One region of the Microlunatus aurantiacus genome, then DNA from elsewhere that is predicted to be linked to it. Evidence: predicted binding sites of a transcription regulator. Region 1 holds the regulator's gene; the other holds the start of a gene.
What was found. The regulator HrcA, encoded in region 1, represses chaperone genes, less so after heat shock. The targets are predictions, from matches to a motif close to TTGGCACTCGNNNNNNNCGAGTGCCAA.
Positions count from the first base shown of each region.

Region 2: the regulator HrcA is predicted to act here: its motif matches at 2,920-2,946, upstream of groES (co-chaperone GroES).

Region 1 is NZ_BAAAYX010000002.1:844,920-849,816, forward strand. Features, by position in the region: gene ABD714_RS04060 (LacI family DNA-binding transcriptional regulator) at 1-542, opposite strand, end outside; gene ABD714_RS04065 (MBL fold metallo-hydrolase) at 635-1,486, opposite strand; gene hrcA (heat-inducible transcriptional repressor HrcA) at 1,674-2,684, shown strand; gene dnaJ (molecular chaperone DnaJ) at 2,732-3,904, shown strand; gene ABD714_RS04080 (16S rRNA (uracil(1498)-N(3))-methyltransferase) at 3,901-4,644, shown strand; gene tgt (tRNA guanosine(34) transglycosylase Tgt) at 4,715-4,897, shown strand, end outside.
Region 2 is NZ_BAAAYX010000002.1:307,230-312,126, reverse strand. Features, by position in the region: gene ABD714_RS01630 (Gfo/Idh/MocA family protein) at 1-18, shown strand, start outside; gene ABD714_RS01625 (calcium-binding protein) at 117-677, opposite strand; gene groL (chaperonin GroEL) at 884-2,497, opposite strand; gene groES (co-chaperone GroES) at 2,510-2,806, opposite strand; gene ABD714_RS01610 (Nramp family divalent metal transporter) at 3,020-4,480, opposite strand; gene ABD714_RS01605 (hypothetical protein) at 4,567-4,897, opposite strand, start outside.

The sequences.
Region 1 (4,897 bases):
GACCGGTGGCCATCGGCGTACAGCAGCTCCAGCAGCTCCGTCAGTCCCAGCCGGTAGTCGGCCGTGACCACCGGGGACGCGTGCTCGCCGACCGGCTCCCGGTTGACCACCACCATCGGCTGCAGGGTCCGCAGCAGCTGGGCCAGGTCGGTCTCCGGCATCCGTGGGGCGACCAGCACCAGCCCGTCGCAGCGGCGGCGGGTCTGCTGCGCCAGGGCCAGCTCGGCGGTCACCGACTCGGCCGAGTCGGCCACCAGCACGTGGTAGCCGTTCCGGGCCGCGGCGTGACTGAGGCCACGGAGCACGCCGTGGAAGGTGGGGTTGCCGAGGTCGGGCACGACCACGGCGACGGTGTTGGTCCGGCCGAGCACCAGGCTGCGGGCCAGCGGGCTGGGGGAGTAGTCGAGCGCCGCCGCGGCGGCCCGGACGCGTTCGGTCATCTCCTGGTCGACAGCCCTGGTGCCGTTCATCACCCGCGACACCGTGGCGGGCGAGACCCCGGCACGGGCGGCCACGTCGGCGATGGTCGCCGGGCGCGCCATCCCCGCGTCCCTCACCGGATCGTCCAGTCGCTCACGGGACCATCCAGTCGCTCACGGGATCATCCAGGCGTTCATAGGGTCATCGTGCCCGATCAGGCGAGCGGTAGCCGCCGTTGCGGGTCCGCGGCGCGCGCCTGGGTGAGACCGGCGGCCAGCCCCTCGCGGACGGCGGAGAAGGGAAGCGCCCAGGTGCCGCGCTCCTCGGCATCCTCGGGTCGCACCCCCAGACCGGCCAGCCGGCTGATCTCGCCGGAGACGGCCGCGACCCGGCCGCGCTGCTCGAAGACCGCCTCCCGGTCCAGCGGCGCGCCGTGACCGGGCAGGATCACGGTCCGCTCGGTGGTCAGCCCGATCAGTCCGTCGAGGGTCGCCGGCCACTCGTGGGCGTAGGAGTCGGGCCCGTACGACGGGGGGCCGCTGGACTCGACCAGGTCCCCGGCGAAGACCACGTCCGCCCCGGCGACCACGACGACGAGGTCGCCGTCGGTGTGCCCGCGGCCCAGGTGAACAGCCTCGACCCGGACACCGCCACCCAGGTCGACGGCGGCCGCCACTGCCACCTCGCGACGGGGTCGGGGCAGCGACAGCTGGTCGACGCCCACCCGCTCCGCCTCGGCCGCCGCTTCCGGTCCGGCCAACCAGGGGCCGACGGTCTCGTGCGCGATCACGGCTGGCGCGTCGATGCCGCCGGCGCCGAAGGCGTGGTCGAAGTGCGCGTGGGTCAGCACCACCGCGGTCACCGGCAGCGCCGTCACGGCCGCGACCTCCTCGCGGAGCTGCCGACCCTGCTCCGGGGTGGCCCCCGCGTCGACGAGCAGTGCCGCCTCGGACCCGACCACCAGGCCGACGTTCACCGCTCCGGAGCCCTGGTCGTCGGGGAAGGGCACGACCGAGACGTAGACGTGGTCGGCCACGGCAGTGAAGGGGCCGGGGCGCTGGGTCATGTGACTAGACTGGCACTCGCTCTGTCAGAGTGCCAAAGATCCCGTCGCGAGCGACGGCGTAGCGAAGCGCCCGGCTCGGTCTGGACCACGAGAGAGCAACCACGCTCGGCGTGCGCGGACGGCGAGGGAGAGCAGAGTCACTCGGCGCGCGGCGGAGCAGCGAGTGACGACGAGCAGAGGAGAGGGTGTGGACGACCGCAAGCTGCAGGTGCTCCGGGCGATCGTGACCGACTACGTCTCCAGCCAGGAGCCGGTGGGCTCCAAGGCTCTCGTCGAGCGGCACAGCCTCGGCGTCTCCCCGGCCACCGTCCGCAACGACATGGCGGCGCTGGAGGAGGAGGGCTACATCACCCAGCCCCACACCAGTGCCGGGCGGATCCCGACCGACAAGGGCTATCGCCTGTTCGTCGACCGGCTCGGCTCGGTCAAGCCGCTGTCGCCGGCCGAGCAGCGGGCGATCCACACCTTCCTGTCCGGGGCCGTCGACCTCGACGACATCCTGCACCGGACGGTCCGGCTGCTCGCCCAGGTCACCCAGCAGGTGGCGATCGTGCAGTACCCGACGCTCAGCCACGCCGAGGTGCGGCACGTCGAGCTCGTCTCCCTCTCCAGCCAGCGGCTGCTGGTCATCCTGATCACCTCCACCGGACGCATCGAGCAGCGGGTGGTCGAGATCGAGCACACCGACGACGAGCTCACCCGGGTGCGCTCCCTGCTCAACGCGGCGGCGGTGGGGCAGGTCTCCAGCCAGGCGGCGGCCAGGCTGGGTCAGCTGCTCGCGGAGCTGCCGGTCGCGATCTCCTCGATCGGGCGCGGCTGCATCGCGACCCTGCTGGACATGCTCGGCAGCGACGCCTCCAGCCGGGTCGTGGTCGGTGGGATGCCCAACCTCACCCGGTTCGGTGACGAGTTCGAGACCACCGTACGACCGGTGCTCGAGGCACTGGAGGAGCAGGTCGTGCTCCTCAAGCTGCTGGGCGAGGCCACGTCCACCGACATCGTGACGGTCCGGATCGGCCGCGAGAACCCGTACGCGGAGCTGCAGTCCACGTCGCTGGTGGCCAGTGGCTACGGCACCGCGCTGGACAGCTGGGCCACCCTCGGCGTCGTCGGTCCGACCCGGATGGACTACCCCTCGACGATGGCGTCGGTACGGGCGGTAGCCCGGTACGTCGGTCGCTTCCTGGCCGAGGGCTGACCCATCGACCTCTCACAGAATCCAACCCTCCGAAGAATCTGGACACGATGAGCACCAACTACTACGAGATCCTCGGCGTCCCGCGCGAAGCGAGCCCTGAGCAGATCAAGAAGGCCTACCGCCAGCTGGCGATGAAGCTGCACCCCGACGTGGCCACCGAGGCGGACGCCGGTGAGCGGTTCAAGAAGGTCGCGGAGGCGTACGAGGTGCTCGGTGACGCCAAGAAGCGCGACCTCTACGACCGGGGCGGCGACCCGCTCGGTGGCGGGATGGGCGGTGGCTTCAACGGTGGCTTCGCCGGCGCGAACGGAGGCTTCGACTTCACCAACCTGGTCGACGCGATGTTCGGTCAGCAGACCGCCCGTGGTCCCCGGTCCCGGACGCGTCGCGGCCAGGACGCCCTGGTCCGGCTGGAGCTGGAGCTGGCCGAGGCCGCCTTCGGCACCACCAAGCCGCTGCGCGTCGACACCGCGATGCTCTGTCCCCGCTGCAGCGGCTCCGGTGCCCAGGAGGGCTCGAAGCCGGTCACCTGCGCCACCTGCCACGGCCAGGGCGAGGTGACCCACGTGCAGCGCTCCTTCATCGGTGACATCCGCACCACCAGCCCGTGCCCGACCTGCCGCGGCTACGGCACCGTGATCCCCAACCCGTGCGTGGAGTGCTCCGGCGACGGCCGCGTCCGCTCCAACCGCACCATCAACGTGAAGATCCCGGCCGGGGTGAGCACGGGCAACCGCATCCACCTGGCTGCTCACGGCGAGGTCGGCCCCGGCGGCGGACCCGCGGGTGACCTGTACGTCGAGCTCGAGGTCGCTCCGCACGAGGTGTTCCAGCGCGACGGTGACAACCTGGAGATGGTGCTGCGGATCCCGATGACGGCAGCCGCTCTCGGCACCGAGATCCGGGTGCAGACCCTCGAGGCCGATCTGGAGGACGCCGACGACGAGGACAAGGTCACCACGATCACCGTGCAGCCGGGCACCCAGTCCGGGACCCGGGTCGCTCTCGACGGTCGGGGCGTGCCGCGGCTGCGGTCGCACGGGCGGGGTCAGATGGGCGTGACGCTGATGGTGCAGACCCCGACGAAGCTGGACAAGGAGCAGCGCGAGCTGCTGCGCCAGCTGTCGGAGCTGCGCGAGGAGACCTCGGTCGAGGGCTCGGTGCAGAAGCACAACCAGGGCTTCTTCGGTCGGCTGCGGGACGCGTTCGCCGGCCAGTGAGCTCCGAACCGCTCTTCCACGCCGCACTGCCCGACCCGCTGCCGCGGCTGGGGGAGACCGTGCTGCTGGACGGTCCCGAAGGCCGGCACGCTGCTGTCGTGCGCCGGATCCGCCTCGGCGAGACCGTGGTGCTCGCCGACGGCGCCGGCCGCGCCGTCACCGGGCCGGTGGTGGCCACCGGCAAGCAGAGCATCACCGTCGAGGTGCTCGGGCACCGGGAGGAACCGGCCCCCGCGGTCCGGTTCGTCGTCGTCCAGGCGCTGGCCAAGGGGGACCGCGGTGAGCTGGCGGTCGAGCTGCTGACGGAGGTCGGCGTGACCGAGATCGTGCCCTGGCAGGCCGCCCGGTCCATCGTGCGCTGGTCGGGCGAGCGAGGCACGAAGGGGCTGGCCCGCTGGCGGAGCTCGGCGCGGGAGGCCGCGAAGCAGTCCCGCCGGTTGTGGGTGCCCACCGTGGCCGAGCCGATCGACACCCGCACGCTGGCCACGCGGATCGCGGCCGCCGACGTCGCCCTGCTGCTGCACGAGGACGCCGCCGCACCCGTGGCCTCGGTCAGCCTGCCGGAGTCAGGCGAGGTGCTGCTGGTGGTCGGACCGGAAGGCGGCCTCGCGCCGGACGAGCTGACCGCCCTGACGGCGGTGGGCGGTCGCCCGACGCTGCTGACGCCCCACGTCCTGCGGACCTCGACGGCCGGCGTGGTCGCCTGCGCGGGGCTGATGCTGCGTGGGCGGACGGGCTGATGCGGCGCGACGTGACGGAAAGGCGCACCTCGAGCCCGCGACACACCGGCGACACGCCGTCGGCGGCCTCGTGAGCGGCGCTTCTCCGTCACCGGCGCCGCCCTCCGCCCCGGGGACAGGTTTCGGCTTCGAGGTCGGCGACACCCTCGCCGGCGGAGCCGGCCGGACCGGCACCATCACCACGCCGCACGGCACCATCGCCACACCGGCTTTCGTGGTGGTCGGGACGAAGGCGACGGTGAAGACGGTGCTG
Region 2 (4,897 bases), 540 kb from region 1:
TTCGCCGCGACCCTGTAGCGGCCCGCGTGGGGGGCCTCCCGACTGACTGAGGCCAGAACGACGACGGACGGCAACCCGGAACGGGTTGCCGTCCGTCGTCGTCGGAGCGCCCGAGATCAGTCGTCGCTGCGGTTCTGGTCCTCCCAGCGGTCTTCCTGGCGATCGCTGGCGTACTTCTGCTTGACGACGTCGGCGCCGGAGCCGCCGCTCACCTTGTCCGAGCCGGTGCCGCCCTCGACCAGGTCGCGACCGGAGCTGCCCCACAGCTTGTCGCGGCCGCTCTCGCCCTCGACGTGGTCGTTGCCGGAGCCACCCTTGATCGAGTCGTTGCCGGAGCTGCCCTCGAGGTCGTCGTGGCCGGAGCCTCCGTCGATCCAGTCGTTGCCGGACCCGCCGTCGACCTCGTCGTTGCCGGCGCCGGCGCAGATGACGTCGTTGCCGCCGTTGCCGTCGATCTCGTCGTGGCCACCGAGCGCGACGATCACGTCGCGGCCGCCGGTGCCCTCGATGTCGTTGTTGCCGTTGGTGCCGACGATGGTGGCCCGGTAGCCGTTGCAGGTGTAGGACGCCGCCTCGGCGCTCGGCGCGGAGAGGGCGGTCAACCCGAGGCCGAGACCCAGGGCGGCGGGGACGACGGCCCAGCGGGTGATGCGACGGGCGGTGGTGGTGATGGTCATGCCGAGCTCCTCTGCTTGGAGAGCGGGCCAGGTGCCCGTCTGAGGAAGATTCCACCGGTTCCCGATGAGACGCGGATGACGCCTGGATGAGGGAGGCCTCATCTGCATGAGGTCTCCCTCATTCGACCTCCGGAGCCCCCACCCTGAGAAACCACAGGGCCCTTCCCCCGAAGGGAAAGGGCCCTGCGTGCGTTCAGCGAGGAAGGTCAGTGCGAGTGACCGTGACCGGCGGCAGCCGGCTCCTCCTCCTCGGGCTTCTCCACCACGAGGGTCTCCGTGGTGAGCAGCAGCGAGGCGATGGACGCCGCGTTGGCCAGCGCCGACCGGGTCACCTTGACCGGGTCGAGCACACCGGCACCGAGCAGGTCGCCGTACTCGCCGGTCGCCGCGTTGAAGCCGTTGCCCGGCGTCATCTCGGCCACCTTGGAGGTGACGACGTAGCCCTGGTAGCCACCGTTCTCGGCGATCCAGCGGAGCGGCTCGGCCAGCGAGCGACGCACGATGCCGACGCCGACCTTCTCGTCACCGGTCAGACCGAGGTGACCGTCGAGAGCAGCGCCCGCGTGGATGATGGCGGAACCGCCACCGGCGACGATGCCCTCTTCGATCGCGGCCCGGGTCGCGGACACAGCGTCCTCGATCCGGTGCTTCTTCTCCTTGAGCTCGACCTCGGTGGCCGCGCCGACCTTGATCACGCAGACGCCGCCGGCGAGCTTGGCGACCCGCTCCTGCAGCTTCTCGCGATCCCAGTCGGAGTCGGTCCGCTCGATCTCGGCCTGGAGCTGCGCCACGCGGCCCTTGACCTCATCGCTCGAACCGGCGCCGTCCACCAGCGTGGTGTTGTCCTTAGTGACGACGATCCGACGAGCGCGACCCAGGGACTCCAGGCCGATCTGGTCGAGCTTCAGCCCGACCTCGGGAGCGACGACGGTGCCACCGGTGAGGATGGCGATGTCCTCGAGCATGGCCTTGCGACGGTCACCGAAGGCCGGGGCCTTGACCGCGACCGAGGTGAAGGTGCCGCGGATCTTGTTCACCACGAGGGTGGACAGGGCCTCGCCGTCGACGTCCTCGGCCACGATGAACAAGGTGCCGGACGCGCCGATGACCTTCTCCAGCAGCGGCAGCAGCTCGTTCATCGAGCTGATCTTGCCGGAGTTGATCAGGATGTACGGGTCGTCGAGGACGGCCTCCATCCGCTCCGGGTCGGTGACGAAGTAGGGCGACAGGTAGCCCTTGTCGAACTGCATGCCCTCGGTGAAGTCGAGCTCGGTGCCGAAGGTGTTCGACTCGTCGACGGTGATCACGCCGTCCTTGCCGACCTTGTCGAACGCGTCGGCGATCAGGGTGCCGATCTCGGCGTCCCGGGCGGAGATGGTGGCCACGTGGGACATGTCCTCGGTGGTCTCCACGTCCCGGGCGATCTCGCGCAGACGCTCGACGACGGCGGTGACCGCCGCGTCGATGCCCCGCTTGAGACCGATCGGGTTGGCGCCGGACGCGACGGCCTTGAGGCCCTCGTGCACGAGCGCCTGGGCCAGCACCGTCGCGGTGGTGGTGCCGTCACCGGCGACGTCGTTGGTCTTGGTGGCGACCTCCTTGGCGAGCTGGGCGCCGAGGTTCTCGTACGGGTCGTCGAGCTCGACCTCACGGGCGACGGTGACGCCGTCGTTCGTGATCGTGGGGGCTCCCCACTTCTTGTCGAGCACCACGTAACGGCCCTTCGGGCCGAGCGTGACCTTCACGGTGTTGGCGAGGATGTCGACGCCACGCTCGAGTGAGCGGCGCGCCTCCTCGTCGAACTGAAGGATCTTTGCCATGGGTTTCGTTCCTTACTTGGTGACGACAGCGAGGATGTCGCGAGCGTTCAGCAGCAGGAGGTCCTGGCCGTCGTACTTGACCTCGGTGCCGCCGTACTTGCTGAAGATCACGACGTCGTCGACGGAGACGTCGAGCGGGACGCGGTTGCCGTTGTCGTCGATCCGCCCGGGACCGGTGGCGAGCACCTTGCCCTCCTGCGGCTTCTCCTTGGCGGTGTCGGGGATGACGAGGCCGGACTTGGTGGTCTGCTCGGCCTCGAGCGGCTTGACGAGGATGCGATCCTCGAGCGGCTTGATCGTGGTGGACACGTTCAAACCCCTTTCAGTTGGAGTGCGTGTGTGTACGAGTACGGTGGTCGGTGCGTCGTCGCGGGTGCCGCCTCGACCGTTGGCACACTCCAGGGGAGAGTGCCAAAACGACATTAGCACTCCCCTTTGGTGAGTGCCAGCACCAGCCTGTGAAGCAGCCAAGACCTCGTACGGGTACGACCCAGGGCCCGGAACCCGCGCCCCCGCGGCGGGTCAGAACAGCTTGCGGAGCTGCTCGTTCAGGGCCAGCACGGCCATGAAGCCGAAGAACACCGTCGACCAGACCAGCGCCGCCACCCGGTAGCTGCGGACCTTGATGCTGTCGGGCAGGGCGGTGCGGTTCATCACCAGCAGCAGGATCGAGTAGATGAACATCATCACCCCGGCCGTGCAGCCGGAGATGACCAGCAGCACCAGCGGCTGGTCCAGACCCGCGAGCAGGATGGCGATGCCGATACCCACGATGGCCAGCACCAGGTAGGTGTAGAGCCGGCTCTCGGTGATCTCCCGGTCCCGCAGGTAGGTCGACTTGAGCACGTCCGCCATCAGCCGGGTGGTGTAGTCCACGATGCCGACGGCGGCGGCGAACAGGGAGAACGCCCCGATCGCCCAGAACAGGACGGCGAACCAGCCACCGACGACCTCGGCCAGCACCTGACCCTCGACCTGCAGGAAGCCGATGTTGTTCTCCACGTCGTCGCGGCCGTAGAGGGTCGCGCGCGCCAGCAACGACGTCGCCGTGATGGTCAGGATCGTGATCAGCACGAAGGTGGCCAGCTGCTCGACGTTGGCGAACTTCCACCACCGCTTCCAGCGGTCCCGGTTCTCGGCCGTGTCCCGGAAGACGTACGCGCCGACGAACCGGGCCGCGTGCTTCTCGCCGGTGATCGGGGAGACCAGGCTGGGCACGTGGGCACCCATGCCGAACCCCTTGTCCCGGATCCAGTTGCTCTGGCAGAGGTTCTGCCCACCGCCGGCGCCCGCGTACGCGATCGCGCCCATCATCAGCGCGAAGCCGAGCTCGGCGGGGAACCGGCCGAAGTTGGTGACCGCCTGCGGCAGCTCCGCCCAGGTGTCGCCCTTGACGACCAGGGCGAGAGCGAGGATGAAGAAGCCGCCGATCAGGATCACCTTGACCGTCAGCAACCGCTCGAGGGCGACGTAGATGCGCGGTGCGAGCGTGAGGATGAGCGCGACGACCACGAGGATGCCGATGGCGATCCACCGCGGCGTCCCGCCGAAGATGTACGACAGCATGGCCGCCGAGCTGGTCGCCCAGCCGGGCCACAGGTTGGCGAAGTAGGCCATGATCGCGAACACCAGTCCCCAGTGCCGCCCGAGCCGGTTGAAGCCGGTCAGGGCGGTCTCCCCGGTGGCCAGGGTGTAGCGCTCGATCTCCATGTTGAGGAACCACTGGGTGAGCACGCCGACGACGGCACCCCAGAGGAAGACCAGGCCGACCTGGCTGGCGATGTAGGGCCAGAGGATGAACTCGCCGGACGCGAGCCCGACGCCGGCTCCGACGATGCCGGGCCCGATGACCTTCAGCCAGCCGGAGGGTGGTTCGGGCAGATCGGCGACCTTGGGTGGTCCCAGGTGCTTGGTCCGCAGTCGGAACCCGGTCTCCGCCGGGTCGACGTCGAGGACCTTGCCGATCGAGGTGTCACTGGACATGCGCACGCCTCCTTGGGTGCCGCCGGTCCGCCCACCGTAGGGCCACCGGATCGACCTGTGAACCCTGACGCTCCGGACGGTGGACGTCAGCTGCGGTGACGCACGCGGGTCAGGGCCTCCTGGGCGACCCAGTGGCGACTGGAGTCGGGGGCGGTGATCTCGCAGACCAGGGTGTCGTCGATGACGGAGGTGGCCCGGATCACCGACACGTGCGAGGGCGGGATCTTTTTCCCGTCGTCGAGCGCGATCGGGGCAGCGGGGCGGACGACCGTGCCGACCGCGAGCGGCTTCGGCTTCAGCAGCCACATGATGATGAGCAGGATGGGACCGAGGATGATGCCGAGCACCAGAAACAGCCGGTCGTCGTAGCCCTTCCGCCGGGCGTCCCAGGCGGCCGCGATGCCGGCGGCCACGTAG